3 regions of the Kitasatospora sp. NPDC034533 genome follow, and region 1 is predicted to be linked to each of the others. Evidence: predicted binding sites of a transcription regulator. Region 1 holds the regulator's gene; each other region holds the start of a gene.
The links. The regulator HrcA, encoded in region 1, represses chaperone genes, less so after heat shock. The targets are predictions, from matches to a motif close to TTNGCACTCNGNNNNNCNGAGTGCNAA.

Region 2: a site for HrcA is predicted at 3,039-3,065, ahead of groL (chaperonin GroEL). Genes of this name have one in related genera too.
Region 3: a site for HrcA is predicted at 2,640-2,666, ahead of ACZ55U_RS30085 (FmdB family zinc ribbon protein). Genes of this name have one in related genera too.

The regions. Positions count from the first base shown of each region.
Region 1 covers NZ_JBVITE010000023.1:45,645-51,429, reverse strand. The annotation lists gene ACZ55U_RS18370 (16S rRNA (uracil(1498)-N(3))-methyltransferase) at 1-104, opposite strand, end outside; gene dnaJ (molecular chaperone DnaJ) at 183-1,325, opposite strand; gene hrcA (heat-inducible transcriptional repressor HrcA) at 1,400-2,434, opposite strand; gene htpX (zinc metalloprotease HtpX) at 2,719-3,639, shown strand; gene pspAB (PspA-associated protein PspAB) at 3,662-4,246, shown strand; gene ACZ55U_RS18345 (hypothetical protein) at 4,275-4,904, opposite strand; gene ACZ55U_RS18340 (DUF3097 domain-containing protein) at 4,945-5,772, shown strand.
Region 2 covers NZ_JBVITE010000005.1:73,224-79,008, reverse strand. The annotation lists gene ACZ55U_RS05660 (HD domain-containing protein) at 1-464, shown strand, start outside; gene ACZ55U_RS05655 (hypothetical protein) at 604-777, opposite strand; gene ACZ55U_RS05650 (hypothetical protein) at 799-1,155, opposite strand; gene groL (chaperonin GroEL) at 1,261-2,883, opposite strand; gene ACZ55U_RS05640 (cold-shock protein) at 3,206-3,409, opposite strand; gene ACZ55U_RS05635 (ubiquitin-like small modifier protein 1) at 3,948-4,226, opposite strand; gene thrC (threonine synthase) at 4,289-5,569, opposite strand; SAM riboswitch class I at 5,586-5,720, opposite strand.
Region 3 covers NZ_JBVITE010000056.1:30,890-36,674, reverse strand. The annotation lists gene ACZ55U_RS30105 (sigma-70 family RNA polymerase sigma factor) at 1-911, shown strand, start outside; gene ACZ55U_RS30100 (hypothetical protein) at 1,036-1,260, shown strand; gene mscL (large conductance mechanosensitive channel protein MscL) at 1,297-1,716, opposite strand; gene ACZ55U_RS30090 (hypothetical protein) at 1,747-2,019, opposite strand; gene ACZ55U_RS30085 (FmdB family zinc ribbon protein) at 2,320-2,628, opposite strand; gene ACZ55U_RS30080 (MFS transporter) at 2,908-4,185, opposite strand; gene ACZ55U_RS30075 (potassium/proton antiporter) at 4,603-5,785, opposite strand, start outside.

The sequences.
Region 1 (5,785 bases):
ACCGCGGCCGCGTGCCGCCCCTCGGGGCCGTCCAGGCGCACCACGGCCCCGGGCGCGGCGGTGGCGATCCGCTCGGTCTCGACGACGAAGACGGGCGCGGTCATGACGGGTACCTCCGGGAGTGGGACGAGAACGCGCGGGAGGTGCCGGCGGCCGGGCCGCCGGCACCTCCTCACGGACGGCTACCGGCCGTTGAAGGCGTCCTTCAGACGCGAGAACAGGCCCTGCTGGCCCGGCGCGAACTGGCCGGACGGCCGCTCCTCGCCGCGCAGCACCGCGAGGCGGCGCAGCAGCTCCTCCTGCTCGGCGTCGAGCTTGCTGGGCGTCTTCACCTCGACGTGCACTATCAGGTCGCCCCGTCCGCCGCCGCGCAGGTGGGTGATGCCCCGGCCGTGCAGCGGGATCGACTGGCCGGACTGGGTGCCGGGCCGGATGTCGACCTCCTCCAGGCCGTCCAGGGTCTGGAGCGGCACCTGGGTGCCGAGCGCGGCCGCCGTCATCGGGATGGTGACGGTGCAGTGCAGGTCGTCCCCGCGCCGCTGGAAGATGGTGTGGGTGGTCTCGGCGATCTCGACGTACAGGTCGCCGGCCGGGCCGCCGCCGGGGCCGACCTCGCCCTCGCCGGCCAGCTGGATCCGGGTGCCGTTGTCGACACCGGCCGGGATCTTGACGGTGAGGGTGCGGCGGGCGCGCACCCGGCCGTCGCCGGCGCACTCCGGGCACGGGGTGGGCACCACGGTGCCGAAGCCCTGGCACTGCGGGCAGGGGCGGGAGGTCATGACCTGGCCCAGGAAGGACCGGGTGACCTGGGAGACCTCGCCCTTGCCGCGGCACATGTCGCAGGTCTGCGCGGAGGTGCCGGGGGCCGCGCCCTCGCCGCTACACGTGGTGCAGGTGACGGCGGTGTCGACCTGGAGCTCCTTGGTGGTGCCGAAGGCGGCCTCCTCCAGGGTGATCTCCAGCCGGATCATGGCGTCCTGCCCGCGGCGGGTGCGCGAGCGCGGGCCGCGCTGGCCGGCCGCGGCGCCGAAGAAGGCGTCCATGATGTCGGAGAAGCCGAAGCCCGCCGCGCCGGCGCCGAAGCCGCCCGCGCCACCGCCGCCGCCCGGGGACAGCGGGTCCCCGCCGAGGTCGTAGACCTGGCGCTTCTGCGGGTCGGAGAGCACCTCGTAGGCGGCGTTGATCTCCTTGAACCGCTCCTGCGTCTTCGGGTCCGGGTTGACGTCCGGGTGCAGTTCGCGTGCCAGGCGCCGGAACGCCTTCTTGATCTCGTCCTGCCCCGCATCCCGTCGGACGCCGAGTACCGCGTAGTAGTCCGTGGCCACCAAATGCTCCGCTTGTTCCGCCTGTAGTAGTGCTGCGACTGGTAGCCGCCGTCAGGTCCGACGGCGGCCGTTTGCTAGGACTCGGCCAGGATCTGGCCCACGTACCGCGCCACCGCCCGCACCGCCCCCATTGTGCCCGGGTAGTCCATCCGGGTCGGACCGATCACACCCAGCTTGGCCACGCTCTCGTCGCCCGAACCGTAGCCGACGGAAACGACCGAGGTGGAATTCAGCCCCTCGTAGGCGTTCTCCCGGCCGATCCGGACCGTCATCGCGGCGTCCCCGGTCTCACCCAGGAGGCGGAGCAGGATGACCTGCTCCTCCAGGGCCTCCAGCACCGGCTGGATGGTGAGCGGGAAGTCGTGTCCGAAGCGGGTCAGGTTGGCCGTGCCGGCCAGCATGATCCGCTCCTCGTTCTGTTCGGCGAGCGTCTCGAACAGGGTCGCCAGGACCGTGGTGACGGTCGGCCGGTCGGCCTGTTCGAACAGCGCCGGCAGTTCCTCCAGCAGCCCCGGGACCTCCGGGAGGCGCCGGCCGGCGGCCCTCGTGTTGATCCGGGCCCGCAGGTCCGACAGGAGCGTCTCGCCGACGGTGCCCGGGCAGTCGACCATCCGCTGCTCGACCCGGCCGGTGTTGGTGATCAGCACCAGCATCACCTTGGCCGGGGCCAGCGCCACCAGCTCGATGTGCCGGACGGTGGAGCGCGACAGCGAGGGGTACTGCACCACCGCGACCTGCCGGGTCAGCTGGGCGAGCAGCCGCACCGTGCGGGCCACCACGTCGTCCAGGTCGACCGCGCCGTCCAGGAAGTGCCGGATGGCCCGGCGCTCGGGGGCGCTCATCGGCTTGATCTCGGCGAGCTTGTCGACGAAGAGGCGGTACCCCTTGTCGGTCGGGATGCGGCCCGCGCTGGTGTGCGGCTGGTGGATGTAGCCCTCCTCCTCCAGCGCCGCCATGTCGTTGCGGACGGTCGCCGGGGAGACTCCGAGGTTGTGCCGCTCCACCAGGGCCTTGGAACCGACCGGCTCCTCGGTGCCCACGTAGTCCTGCACGATCGCACGGAGCACGGCGAGCTTGCGTTCGTCCAGCTGGCGGACCTCACCGGCCATGGGGCACGCACCTCCGTCTTCGCACGTTGTCCGTCTGTGTCCCTTGCTGCGGACCGCTCCCGGCGGCCCCGGCCTTGGCACTCTGAACACGCGAGTGCCAGAACCGTACCTGCCAGTGTAAGGCCCGGGTCCTACGGCAGGAACGGCCCGACCGGGGTGATCCTCCCCGCAGTTCCGTACCCGTCCGCCGCGGCCCGGCGGGTCGATCCTCCTGGCGCGGGGGTGGTGCCGGGAGGCCGTCCGGGTGGCAGCATCGAAAGCGACGGCGAACGGAGGAGCAAGCGATGTCGAGCTCGGGCCAGCACTCCCGATTCGCGCCCGACCGCGGCCTGACCGGCCGCATGGTCGTGACGATGTTCGTGATCGGGCTGCTGTACGTGGGTTTCACCGGCCTGCTGATCGTGCTGCTGCGCGGCGCCTGGCCGCTGATCGTGCTGATCTCGGGCGGGCTGTTCGTGGCCCAGTTCTGGTTCAGCGACAAGATCACCGAGCGGGCGATGGGCGCCCACCAGGTGTCCCCGGAGCAGTTCCCCCAGCTGCACGGAACCGTCGACCGGCTCTGCGCGCTGGCCGACATGCCCAAACCGCGGGTGGCGGTCGCCGACAACGACATGCCGAACGCCTTCGCCACCGGCCGCAACCCGCAGAACGCGGTGGTCTGCGTGACCACCGGGCTGCTGCGCCGGCTGGAGCCGGAGGAACTGGAGGGCGTCCTCGCCCACGAGCTGTCGCACGTCGCCCACCGGGACGTCGCGGTGATGACGATCGCCGGCTTCCTCGGCGTCCTCGCCGGGGCGATGACCCGGATCGCCGTGTACGGCGGGTTCATGGGCGGCGGGCGCAACAACAACGACCAGAACGCGGCCGTCCTGGCGCTGATCGTCCCGCTGGTGTCGATGCTCGTGTACGCGATCAGCTTCCTGCTCACCCGGCTGCTGTCCCGCTACCGCGAGCTGGCCGCGGACCGGGCCGCCGCCCAGCTCACCGGGCGGCCCAGCTCGCTGGCCTCGGCGCTCACCAAGGTGACCGGGCAGATCGCGGCCATCCCCAGCAAGGACCTGCGCCAGGCGCAGCCGTACAACGCCTTCTACTTCGCCCCCGCGCTGAGCGCCCGGGAGACCGCCTCGCAGCTGTTCTCCACCCATCCGACGCTGGAGAAGCGGCTGGAGCAGCTGGCCCGGATCTCCGAGCAGCTCGGCCGCTGAGCACCTCACCGAAAGGACCGCCGTGGGATTCCTGGACGCCCTGTTCGGCCGCAGCAAGCCCGTCAAGCCCGACCTGGACCAGCTGTTCGGCGTGCCGTCCGCCGCGCTCACCCTGGAGGCCGGGGCCGGGTTCACCCCCACCGGGCTCGGCTCGGTCTGCTTCGCGGCCGTCGAGGGCGCGGCCTTCGTCCAGGTCGAGCAGCAGGTCCGGGCGCTGCTGGACGCCGACACCGAGCGCGGCGGCGTCCCGGTGGAGGCCTCCAAGGACGGCTACGGCTACTCCTGGCTGCTCGCGCGGCACTCGCCCGAGGAGCTGCCGGAGCTGGTGAACGACCTGCACGCGGTCAACAGCGAGCTGGAGGCGAACGGCTTCGGGCCGCAGCTGCTCTGCTCGCTGGTGGGCTTCCGCGACGCCCAGGGGCAGTCGCTGGCGCTGGTGTACCTCTACAAGCGGGGCACGTTCTACCCCTTCGCCCCGATGCCGGGCGGCGGGGAGCGGCGCAACAGTCCGCTGGAGCTCCAGGTCAACGCGATGCTGGGGAACGACCTGCGGCTGGAGAAGGACCTGAGCCGCTGGTTCCCGGTCTGGGGCGCGCCGGGCCTGTGAGGCGGCGCCGGCCCGCCCCGGCGGTCCGCTACGACAGCGCGCTGACGACCAGTCCGAACAGGAACCGGACCGCCAGGACGGACCCGAGCAGCAGGAACCCGCACACGAGCAGCAGCCCGGCCAGCAGGGCCCCGTCGACGAACCGGTCCCAGGCGGTTCGCGGGCCCCTCTCCCAGGGGTCGTCGCAGCCGCCCCGGTAGGGCACCGGGGCGGGCAGCGGCTCCGCGAGGCCCTGGCGCAGGTGCTCCTCGGAGCAGTACGTCCGGTGGAGCAGTTCGGCGGAGCGGCGGTCGATCTCCAGGGACAGCCAGCCCTCGGGCAGCTCCGGGCTCCCGTCCGCGTCCGCCGTCCTGGGCTCCGTCCGGCCGCAGACCTCGCACCGCTCCAGGTGCCCGTCGCCGTCGCCGTCCCCGTCCTCGCCCTTGTCGCCGCCGCCGACGCCGTCGCCGTCGGCGGCCGCGGCCGGTGCGGCGGGCTCCGCGCCCCTGGCGTTCACCCACTCCGTCACGCCGAAGAGGACGAAGGCGGCCCCGAGGACGACCACCGCGGCGGCGGCGTACTGCGGCCGGCTGTCCTTCACCAGGCCGAAGGCCGCCCCGGAGAGCGCGAGGAGGACGAAGGTCCCGGCCCGGACGGCGCGGGAGCGGAAGACGTGCATGCGGTGATCATGCCAGCGTCCGGTCCCTATGATCACCCGTATGCGCAGCCACCAGTACGGACCGGACCTGACCCCGCCGTGGAAGAAGCAGCAGCCCGCACCCGAGGTGCCCGCCGAGCGGGACCTGGTGGTCGAGGAGGCGGTGACCGGCTTCTGCGGGGCGGTGGTGCGCTTCGAGAAGACCGCCGAGGGGTTCACCGTCACCCTGGAGGACCGGTTCGGCAAGCACCGGGTGTTCCCGATGGTGCCGCGCGGCTTCCTGCTGGAGGGCAGGGTGGTCACGCTCGTCCGCCCGGCCGGCCCGGCCCCCTCCCGGGCTCCCGGGCGCACCGCCTCCGGCTCGATCGCCGTCCCCGGCGCCCGCGCCCGGGTCGCCCGCGAGTCGCGCATCTACGTCGAGGGCCGGCACGACGCGGAACTGGTCGAGCGGGTCTGGGGCGACGACCTGCGGATCGAGGGCGTGGTCGTCGAGTACCTGCGCGGCATCGACGACCTGCCCGCGATCGTCGCCGACTTCGCCCCCGGCCCGGGCCGGCGCCTCGGCGTCCTCGTCGACCACCTGCTCCCCGGCACCAAGGAGCACCGCATCGCCGCCCAGGTCACCGGCGATTCGGTGCTGGTCGTCGGCCACCCGTACATCGACATCTGGCAGGCCGTGAAGCCGTCGAGCGTGGGCATCCCCGCCTGGCCCGCCGTCCCCCGGGGCGAGGACTGGAAGGAGGGCACCTGCCGCCGTCTCGGCTGGCCGGTGGACACCCCGGCGGCCTGGAAGCACATCCTGTCGAAGGTGAACTCCTACCGGGACCTGGAGCCCGAACTCCTGGGCCGTGTCGAGGAGTTGATCGACTTCACGGCCCTGCCCGAGTGATTCGAGGAAAGTC
Region 2 (5,785 bases), on a different contig from region 1:
ACGAACTGGCCGGGCACGCCGCCGACCCGGACGCCGTCCGCCTCGCGGCCTGGTTCCACGACGCCGTCTACCGCCCCGACCGCACCGAGAACGAGGAGCGCAGCGCCGCCCTGGCCGTCCGCGCGCTGACCGCCGCCGGGCTGCCCGCCGAGCGGGTCGCCGAGGTCGAGCGCCTCGTGCTGCTCACCGTCGGCCACGACCCGGCGCCGGGCGACCGCGACGGCGAGGTGCTCTGCGACGCGGACCTCGCCGTCCTCGGCGGCACCCCCGAGGCGTACGCGGCGTACGCGTCCGCCGTCCGCGAGGAGTACGGCTTCGTCCCCGAGCCGGACTTCCGGGCCGGCCGCGCCGCCGTGCTGCGCCACCTGCTCGCCCTGCCCGCGCTCTACCGCAGCCCCGCCGCCCGCGACCGCTTCACCGCGGCCGCCCGCGCCAACCTGACGGCCGAACTCGCCGCGCTCTGAAGCCGGCCCCCGCCGAAGGCGCGCGCGGCCGCACGCCCGTCAGCCCCACCGCGACCTCGGCTCCACTCCGGACTCAGCTCCACCGCGACCTCGGCTCCCCCCGGACTCAGCCCCACCGCGACCTCGGCTCCACCCGGACTCAGCTCCACCGCGACCGCAGCCGGTCCGCGGCGGACATCCCGCCCATCACGGAGACGACGCGCCCCGTGATGGCCCACCACGCGTCCTGATCGCCCCCCGCCGCCTCCACCACCACCCACCACAGCCCGAGCCCGCAGCACCCGCCCAGCACACCCCACACCCAGCGCTTCATGCCGCGCACCGTACACGGCGGCTAGGCGAGCTCCCCCACCGGTGCCACCACCGCGCCCCGCTTGCCGCACACCCAGTGCGGCTCCGGCCCCAACTCGGGCTCCACGCCGAGCGCGTGCGGGTCCCCGTCGGCCGCGCAGTCGACGCACAGCGGCCAGCGGCCGTAGGCCTCCAGCAGCGCGTCCTGGACGTCCTGGGCGATCAGCCCGAGGACGTACTCGGTGCCGTCCGGCCACTGCTCCAGCCACCAGCGGCGGTGCGTCACGGCCTGCTCCACCAGCGAGACCACGGCGGCGTCCGCCACGTCCCGCGCGGTGAGGTCGGCCAGGATCAGCGCCCGGGCGTTGTGCAGGGCCTTCTCGATGTCGTCAGCAGCCATCCGTCCATTCTCCGATGCAACGACGAAAACGCCGCGTGGGCGGCTCCCCGAAGGGAGCCGCCCACGCGGACGAGGAACCTACCGATCCGATCGGGACGATCAGGATCAGAAGTCCATGTCACCGCCCGGCATGCCGCCGCCGGCGGGCGCGGCGGCCTTCTCCGGCTTGTCGGCGATGACGGCCTCGGTGGTGAGGAACAGCGCCGCGATGGAGGCGGCGTTCTGCAGCGCGGAGCGGGTGACCTTGGCCGGGTCGATGATGCCCTCGGCGACCAGGTCGACGTACTCGTTGGTGGCGGCGTTCAGGCCGTGACCGGCGGGGAGGTTGCGCACCTTCTCCACCACGACGCCACCCTCCAGGCCGGCGTTGGTCGCGATCTGCTTGATCGGGGCCTCCAGCGCGACCTTGACGATGTTGGCACCGGTGGCCTCGTCGCCGTCCAGCTCCAGCTTGTCGAACGCGACACCGGCCTGCAGCAGGGCGACGCCACCACCGGCGACGATGCCCTCCTCGACGGCGGCCTTGGCGTTGCGGACGGCGTCCTCGATGCGGTGCTTGCGCTCCTTGAGCTCCACCTCGGTGGCCGCGCCGGCCTTGATGACGGCCACGCCGCCGGCCAGCTTGGCGAGGCGCTCCTGGAGCTTCTCGCGGTCGTAGTCCGAGTCGCTGTTCTCGATCTCGGCGCGGATCTGGTTCACGCGGCCCGCGACCTGCTCGCTGTCGCCGCCACCGTCGACGATGGTGGTCTCGTCCTTGGTGATGACCACCTTGCGGGCGGTGCCCAGCAGGTCGATGCCGGCGTTCTCCAGCTTCAGGCCGACCTCCTCGGAGATGACGGTGCCACCGGTGAGGATGGCGATGTCGCCGAGCATGGCCTTGCGGCGGTCGCCGAAGCCCGGGGCCTTGACGGCGACGGACTTGAAGGTGCCGCGGATCTTGTTCACGACCAGGGTCGACAGGGCCTCGCCCTCGACGTCCTCGGCGATGATGACGAGCGGCTTGCCGCTCTGCATGACCTTCTCCAGCAGCGGGAGCAGGTCCTTGACCGAGCCGATCTTGGAGTTGGCGATGAGGATGTACGGGTCCTCGAAGGTCGCCTCCATGCGCTCCAGGTCGGTGGCGAAGTAGGCGGAGATGTAGCCCTTGTCGAAGCGCATGCCCTCGGTGAGCTCCAGCTCCAGACCGAAGGTGTTGCTCTCCTCGACGGTGATGACGCCTTCCTTGCCGACCTTGTCCATGGCCTCGGCGATCAGCTCGCCGATCTGGGTGTCGGCGGCGGAGATGGAGGCGGTGGAGGCGATCTGCTCCTTGGTCTCCACGTCCTTGGCCTGGGCCAGCAGCTGGTCCGAGACGGCGGCGACGGCCTTCTCGATGCCGCGCTTCAGGGCCATCGGGTTGGCGCCGGCGGCGACGTTGCGCAGACCCTCGCGAACCAGGGCCTGGGCGAGCACGGTGGCGGTGGTGGTGCCGTCACCCGCGACGTCGTCCGTCTTCTTGGCGACCTCCTTGACGAGCTCCGCGCCGATCTTCTCGTACGGGTCCTCGAGCTCGATCTCCTTGGCGATGGAGACACCGTCGTTGGTGATCGTGGGGGCGCCCCACTTCTTCTCCAGCACGACGTTGCGACCCTTGGGGCCGAGCGTGACCTTCACCGCGTCGGCGAGCTGGTTCATGCCACGCTCAAGGCCGCGGCGAGCTTCCTCATCAAAGGCGATGATCTTGGCCATCAGAAGTGGTCCTCCGGGACACGGTCGACTGCTCGGACCAAGGGGTGCCCGCGACGGACGGCCCTGGTGCGCGGAGGTCCATTCCCCTGCCGCTCCCGGGGGCCTCACCGACCCGGTCCGCTGTCACTCTCACACTGTGAGTGCTAACGCAATGATTAGCACTCCGGGTGGTCGAGTGCAAGCCCTGCCGCCGATCCGCGAGCCGCCGCCGGGGCCGTCCGGGAACGCCGACGGGCCCGCACGACACGCGTCGTGCGGGCCCGTCGAGAAGCGAGTGGTCACCAGCCGTGGGGCCGCGCCGAGCTCCTGGAGTCGGAAGGGGTCAGACCGCGGCGCGGACCATGTCCGCCTGCGGGCCCTTCTGTCCCTGAGAGATCTCGAACTCGACCCGCTGGCCCTCCTCGAGGGTGCGGTAGCCGTCCATCTGGATCGCGCTGTAGTGGACGAAGACGTCCGCACCACCGTCGACCGCGATGAAGCCGTAGCCCTTCTCCGCGTTGAACCACTTGACGGTGCCCTGAGCCATTCCGAACTCCCCTAGTGCTGTGCTGGCCCTTCACGGGCCCGCAGGTCGCGGGCCCGGGTTGGTTTGAAGGCCGGCCCGGGGAACCCCCCCTGGGCGCAGCCGTGCACGCCGCAACCGACCGCTCAGGACGCCAGACGGCTTCCGGCGAGCGGGTGATTGCGTCGACCGCCGCTGAATGTATCCGGATCGACGCCCTCTGCAACAGGGCCAACCGCCGGTAATTCCGCCGGGGCGTCAGCGGACAGTACGGGCCGAATCGGAATGATCTCGGCATTCCACGCCGGACATAGCGGACGAATTACCCAAAATGCCTGACGGAATTCTGACAGCTGCCTGACATGTTTCACGGGCCGGTCTCACCGGCCGAACGCCCTGGGGCGGAGCACCGCGCGGGCCGAAAGGGAATCCCTGTTCCCAGCCGAGCGACACTCTACTCCGACTCGACCCGGAAATATTCCCGCCGAAATGCGAACGGCCGCCCGCGCGTACGGAGAGCCGAATTCCGTACGCGCGGGCGACCGCGGGTCACCGCGTGGGCTCAGCAGCCGCCGGCCACCGCCGGGATGATCGAGACGCCGGCGCCGTCCTTGATCTCGGTCGCCAGGCCCTCGGCGAAGCGCACGTCGTCGTCGTTCACGTAGACGTTCACGAAGCGGCGCAGCTTGCCGGTGTCGTCCAGGATGCGGGCGGAGATGCCGGGGTGGTTGCGCTCCAGGTCGGCGATGACCTCGGCCAGGGTGGCGCCCTCGGCGGTCACCTCGGCGGCGCCGCCGGTGTAGGTGCGCAGGATGGTGGGGATGCGGACGTTGGCGCTCATGACTCTCCTTGCGGGGGCCGGCCTCGCGGGGCCTGCCTTGCGGGGGTGGGTTCCGGGGCGGTTCAGGCGGACGCGAGGCCGGCGGCGCGGAAGGCGTCCAGCGTCGGGCGGATGACGGCGGTCATCCCGGCGTCGGAGACGGCGTCCAGGGTCTTCAGGCCGTCGCCGGTGTTGATCGCGACGGTCTCCTTGGCCGGGTCCAGCTGTCCGGTCTCGACGAGCTTCTTCAGCACGCCGACGGTCACCCCGCCCGCGGTCTCGGCGAAGATGCCCTCGGTCCGCGCCAGCAGCCGGATCGCGGCCACGACCTCGGCGTCCGTGACGTCCTCCACGGCGCCGCCGGTACGGCGGGCGATGTCCAGCACGTACGGGCCGTCGGCCGGGTTGCCGATCGCCAGCGACTTGGCGATGGTGTCCGGCTTGACCGGCTTGATCACGTCCCGGCCGGCCTTGAACGCGGCCGACACCGGGGAGCAGCCCTCGGCCTGGGCGCCGAAGATCCGGTACGGCCGGTCCTCGACCAGGCCGAGCTTGATCAGCTCCTGGAGACCCTTGTCGATCTTCGTCAGCTGCGAGCCCGAGGCGATCGGGATCACGATCTGCTCCGGCAGCCGCCAGCCGAGCTGCTCGCAGATCTCGTACGCCAGCGTCTTCGAGCCCTCGCCGTAGTACGGCCGCAGGTTCACGTTGACGAAGCCCCAGCCCTCGCCGGCCGCGTCGCCGATCAGCTCCGAGCAGAAGCGGTTCACGTCGTCGTAGTTGCCCTCGATGCCGACCAGCTCGCCGCCGTACACCCCGGCCATGACGACCTTGCCCTGCTCCAGGTCGTGCGGGATGAACACGCAGGAGCGGAACCCGGCCCGGGCCGCCGCCGCGCCCACCGCGCCGGCCAGGTTGCCGGTGGAGGAACAGGAGAGCGTGGTGTAGCCGAACGCCCGGGCCGCCTCGATCGCGCACGCGACCACCCGGTCCTTGAACGAGTGCGTCGGGTTGCCCGAGTCGTCCTTGATGTGCAGCTGGGCGGTGAAGCCGAGCTCCCGGCCCAGGTTGTCCGCCTTCACCAGCGGGGTCCAGCCCGGGTTCAGGTTGGGCTTGGAGGCCACGTCGGCCGGGACGGGCAGCAGCGGCGCGTAGCGCCAGATCGAGGTGGGGCCGGCCTCGATCCGCTTGCGCAGCTCCTCGGCGCCCTCACCGCCGAACTCGTAGGCGATCTCCAGCGGGCCGAAGCACTCCAGGCAGGCGAAGCTGGGGCCGAGCGGGAAGCGGGTGCCGCACTCCCGACAGGACAGGGCGGCGGCGGGGCCGAGGTCCACGGAAACGGGTGCGGCGGTGTCGATAGCCATGATGGCGAGGCCTCTCTCCTCATCTTCCCCGTGGCGCGGTCGCGCCACAGGCCGGAATTGGCACCTGTCCCGCCGGGGCCTGTGACGACAGCCGGGCGGGAAGGTTGCCGGGACGTCAACGGGCCGTTCCCTCAGTCCCTCTGGATGAGCTTGTGAAATTGTGGTGGTGCTCAACGGCGACCCCGGCGTGCGAAGGTCCGACCGCTGTACGAAGAC
Region 3 (5,785 bases), on a different contig from region 1:
ACCTCGAAGCCGACCGCGACCTGGTCGGCATGTACCTCGACGAGATCGCCAGGACGCCCCTGCTCGATGCTGCCGAGGAGGTCGAGCTCTCGCTGCGGATCGAGGCCGGTGTGTACGCCCAGCACCTGCTGGAGGAGGGCGGACTCCCCGAGGGCGTCACGCGCGAGGAGCTGGAGGCGATAGCCGCCGACGCCGAACGCGCCAAGGACGTCTTCATCCGCTCCAACCTCCGGCTCGTCGTTGCCGTCGCCCGGCGCTACCCGCGCAGCGGCCTTCCCCTGTTGGACCTCATCCAGGAGGGCAACGCGGGCTTGGTGCGCGCCGTCGAGAAGTTCGACTACGCCAAGGGATTCAAGTTCTCCACGTACGCGACGTGGTGGATCCGCCAGGCGATCACCCGGTCTATCGCGGACCAGTCCCGCACCATCCGGCTGCCCGTCCACCTGGTGGAGGAGCTGGGGCGGATCCGGCGGGTCCAGCGGGAGAAGTCCAAGGAGCTGGGCCGCGAGGCGGAGCCGGCCGAGATCGCGGCCGAGCTGGACACCACCGAGGCCCGGATCAAGGACGTGCTGGACTGGGCGCGTGACCCGGTCAGCCTCAACATGTCGGTGGACGACGAGGGCGAGACCCAGTTCGGTGACCTCGTCGAGGACACCGGGGCCACGTCCCCCGAGGACGCCGTGATGGTCATGCTCCGCCGGGAGGAGCTGGACGGCCTGATCGGGCGATTGGACGACCGCACGGCCTCGATCATCCGCTCCCGGTACGGGATGGAGGACGGCCGCGAGCGCACCCTCACCGAGGTGGGCAAGCAGCACGGCCTCACTCGTGAGCGGATCCGCCAGATCGAGAAGCACGCGCTGGCCGAGCTGAAGAAGATCGCCGACCACGCGGGCTTCGAAGCCGCCTGACGTACCGCCGGCCCAGCGGTCGAGCCCTCATCGGGCCCCGGCGCGGAACGCTCCGCACCGGGGCCCGAGGCGTGCCGCGGGGCTCTTAGGCTGGAGGTAAGGGACGAACGACGGAGTGGACAGCGTGAGCGAGCAGGGACGGGAAGAGAACCAGGACGAGGGACGGGGCGAGGCCCGGGAGCCGCGGAAGGCCGCCGCCAAGGCCCGGCTGGTCTTCCGGGACCCGTTGGACCAGCAGTCCAGGGACGACACCGACTCCGGCTGGGGCGACCGCCCCGGCGGGGCGGAGGGCGGTGGACGGGGGCTGGACTGGTACCTGAGCCAGCGCCCGCCGCACCACGGGGACTGAGGGACGCGGAACGGGGGGCGGGGCGGCGCCGGTCGGTCAGCGCAGCGGCGCGACGAGCGCGTCGCGGATCTCGGTCAGCAGTTGCACCTCCTTGGCCTCGGCCTCCGCCGCCTCCTCGGCGACGGTCTTGCGGTGCGCCGCCAGCTTGTTCATGGGCACGATCAGGACGTAGTAGACGAAGGCGGCGGTGATCAGGAACTGGAGCGCGGCGCTGAGCACCGACCCCCACAGGATGAGGATTCCGGACGTGACCTCACCGGCCGGTCCGACCGCGCAGGGCCCTCTGAGGCAGGAGCTGTAGGAGGCGAGGTCCTTCGGCCCGAACGCGCCGACGATCGGATTGATCACGCCCTTGACGAAGGCGTTGACGATGTTGGTGAAAGCCGCGCCGATGACCACGGCCACGGCGAGTTCGACGACATTTCCACGCAGCAGGAATTCCTTGAAGCCCTTCATGCCGCCTCGAACGACGAAGCCGTTTCCGGGTTACGGGTGATCTTCCGTGGCGCCGGATTGACAACCCGTCCGGCCCAGCGAGCCCCCCGAGGGCGGCGGCAGTCCGGCCCGCGCCGGCCCCAGCGCCAGCGCGGCCGCCACCGCGAGCAGCACCAGCGCGGGCGCCCCGGCCCGCCGCCGCACCGCACTGCGCCAGCGGTGCCACCCGCCGCAGCCGCGCCGGATCGGCGGGAAGCTCGGCAGCTCCTGCCGGGGCGGCACGGTGGGCGCGGGCAGGGGGAGGGAGAAGTTGGCGGTCGTCATCGGGATGCCTCCGGGGTGTCGGCGACCCGGCCCCTCGCGGACCGGATGACCCACACGATGGGCGTTCCCGGAGAACTCGGAAAGCGCTTTCCCCAGGCCTGTGGAAAACCCGGCCCTGTGGATAACTTCGTACACTCACATGGGTGAGTTCGGTTCGTCCGAATTGACGAGGGTCGGTGGTGCTCGACGCGGACCCCGCCACGGGCACGCGGAAAGGCCCGCCACCCCCGCGTGGAAGCGGGGCCGACGGGCCTGCCCGTGGTCTGCGGAGCGTCCGGGGCGGTGCCCCGGCGCCGGAGGTCAGCTCGCGGCCGGAGCCGGGCTGGACGACGAGGCCGAGGAGCCGGAGCCCGACGACGAGGTGCTGGTGGACGAGGAGGCGGGCGTCGAGGAGGCGGCCGACGACCCGGCGCCCACCGAGCTGCTGGAGGACGAGCGGCTGTCGGTCCGGTAGAAGCCGGAGCCCTTGAACACGACGCCCACGGCCGAGAAGACCTTGCGGAGCCGTCCCTGGCAGTCGGGGCACGTGGTCAGCGCCTCGTCGGTGAACTTCTGCACCGCCTCCAGGCCGCTGCCGCACTCGGTGCACTGGTACTGGTACGTGGGCACTTGTCTTCCTCCTGGCACTCTCGCCTGATGAGTGCTAACGATGGTCAATGATGCGGCATTCCGCGGGATCAGTCCAGCGACTCCGGTGTGAGATGGACCGGGCCCGGCCGCCGGACCGCCGTCCTACCGGCCGCCGGACCGCCGTCCTCCCGGCCCCCGGACCCCGGTCCTTCCGCCCCCGGACCGCCCCCCGCTCAGCCGTTGACGGCGCTCGGCCGCTGACCCCGCTCAACCGCTGACGGCGCTCGACAGCTGAGCCTGCTCGGCCGCTGACCCCGCTCAGCCGTTGGCCGCGCCCACCAGCCGCTCCGCGCCACCTCGCGCCGCGGAGCCGGAGCCGGAGCCGGAGTCGGAGCCGGAGGCCGAACCGCCCTTCGGCGCCACCAGCAGGTGCCGCAGCGAGGCCAGCGCGACCAGCCCCAGCCCGGCCCCGACCACCGGCACCAGGAACCCGGCCGAGGGCCCGTGCCCGTCGATCAGCCGGCCCGCGGCCATCGAACCGGCCGCCAGCCCCAGCCCGATCGCGCCGGTCAGCCAGGTGAAGGCCTCCGTCTTGGCCCCGTCCGCGACCAGCGTCTCGACCAGGGTGTAGCCGCTGATCAGGGTCGGTGCGATGGCCAGCCCGCAGACCAGCCCGGCCGCGCTCAGCGCCACCAGGTTGGGCATCGCCCACAGCGTCGAGCAGCCGAGCACCAGCAGCGAGTAGCTGATCAGCATCCGCTGCTGCACCGGCCGCCGCCAGGCGACCATCCCGTACAGCACGCCGGCCAGCATCGAGCCGCCGGCGAAGATCCCGTACACCGTGCCGCCGGCGGCGTGCTGCCCGACCGAGTCGGCGAAGGCGTTCACCGAGACCTGGGTGCCGCCGAAGACCGCGCCGACCCCGAGGAAGGCCCCGGCCAGCAGCCGGACACCGGGGGAGGCGAGCGCCGAGGCTCGCTTGGCGCCGGGCCGCGGCACGATCCGGGCCGGGGCGGTGCGTCGCTGGGCGGCGAAGGCCAGGCCGCCGACGAGGGTCAGCGAGGCCTCGGCGACCAGGGCGGTGGCCGGGTTGGCCAGCGCGGCGATGCCGGAGGCCAGGATCGGGCCGATCACGAAGGTGAACTCGTCCGTCACGGACTCGAAGGCGAACGCGGTGCCCACCCGGGCCGCCGAGGCCTCGGAGGGGCCGTCCGCGGAGAGCCTGGCCACCCAGCGGGCCCGGACCATCGCGCCGACCTGCGGCACGCTGGCACCGGCCGGGACGGCCGCCAGGCACAGGCTCCAGACCGGCGCGTGGCCGAGCGCGAGCGCGATCAGCAGGCCGACCGAGGCCGCGTGCACCAGGACGGTCGGGACGAGCACCGCGGCCTGACCGTACCGGTCGGCGAGCCGCCCGGTCTGCGGCCCGATCAGGGCCTGGGCGACGGCGGCGACCGCGGTGACCGTACCGGCGGTGCCGTACGAGCCGTGGGTCTGGGTGACGAGCAGCAGGATGCCCATGCTGAGCATCGCGTACGGCAGCCGCGCGACGAGGGCGGGGGCCAGGAAGGTCCAGGCTCCCGGTGTGCGCAGCAGCTCGCCGTACCCGACGCGGGCGGGGGCCTCGGGGGCCGGAGCTGCGGTGGTGGCCGCGGTGTCCGCGGCGGTGTCGACCGTTCGGCGCGCCGTCACGGTCGGTCCTTCCTGCTGCCTGGTAGCGCGGCAGGGCATGGGGGAGCCCCGACGGCGCCGAGAGTCGTCCTCTCGCGCGTCGACCGGGGTAGATACCGGGTCGGTCCGGCGTGGTGGCCGGAGGCCGGACCGCGGCCGCCGAGCGGTCGCGCCAACTCTGCGTCAGGCAGATGCTGGGGTGGTCTTCGGTGGTCATACGGCGTGTTCGAACCAGCATACAGGGGTGGGCGAACGTCGGGTTACGCGCGTAGACGCCAGCGGTGGAGCCCGTCCCGGCGAGGGGGACCACCCGCTCGCCGGGACGGGCCGGCGGCCCGCCGCTCACCGCCCGTTCAGCCACCCGGCGAGCTTGCCGCCCTTGTCGACGGCCCGCAGCCGCCGCTCCGCCGCCTCGCCGACCTCGTCCGTCGTGACCACCAGCAGTTCGTCCCCGCCGCGCAGCATCGTCGTCCTGTCCGGCACGAAGGAGTTCCCCTCGCGCACCACCAGGGTGACCGCCGCGCCCTTGGGCAGCCGCAACTCGCTGATCTCCACGCCGGACATCCGCGAGGTGGGGGAGAGCGCGACCGACAGCAGGTGCCCGTGCAGCTTCTCCAGCGGCGCGGACTCGATGCCCAGGTCCTGGCCCATCGCGCCCTCGCCGATCCGCAGCCGCTTGGCGACCCAGGGCAGGGTCGGCCCCTGGAGCAGGGTGAAGACGACGACCAGGATGAAGACGATGTTGAAGACGTCCTCGGCCTTGTGGGCGCCCGACACCACCGGGATGGTGGCCAGCACGATGGGCACGGCCCCGCGCAGCCCGGCCCAGCTCAGCAGTGCCTGCTCGCGCGCGGGCACCTTGAACGGGGTCAGCGAGAGCATCACCGAGAGCGGCCGGGCCAGGAAGACCAGCACCCCGCCGATCACCAGCGCGGGCACCACCGCGTCGCCCATGGACGAGGGCGTGACGAGCAGGCCGAGCAGCACGAACATGCCGATCTGCCCGATCCAGGCCAGTCCGTCGGCGAAGCCCCGCACGGCCGGGCCGTGCGGCAGCTTGGAGTTCCCGAGCACCACCGCGCTGATGTAGACGGCGAGGAAGCCGGAGCCGTGCAGCAGCGCGCCGCCGGCGTACGCGAGCACGGTGAGGGCCATCACGGCGATCGGGTAGAGGCCCGAGGAGGGCAGCGCGACCTGCTTGAGCCCGTAGGCGCCTATCTTGCCGACGGCGAGGCCTATCGCCGCGCCGATCGCCAGCTCGGCGACGATCGTGCCGAGCAGCACGTACCAGGAGTCCAGCTCCCCGGTGGTGGCGAAGGCGACGACCATGATGACCACGGGGGCGTCGTTGAAGCCGGACTCGGCCTCCAGCAGGCCGGTGAGCCGGTGCGGCAGCGGGACCATCCGCAGCACCGAGAAGACGGCGGCCGCGTCGGTCGAGGAGACGATGGCGCCCAGCAGCAGCGAGGTCCGCCAGTCCAGGCCGACCAGCCAGTGGGCGCCGGCGGCGGTGGCGAACACGCTG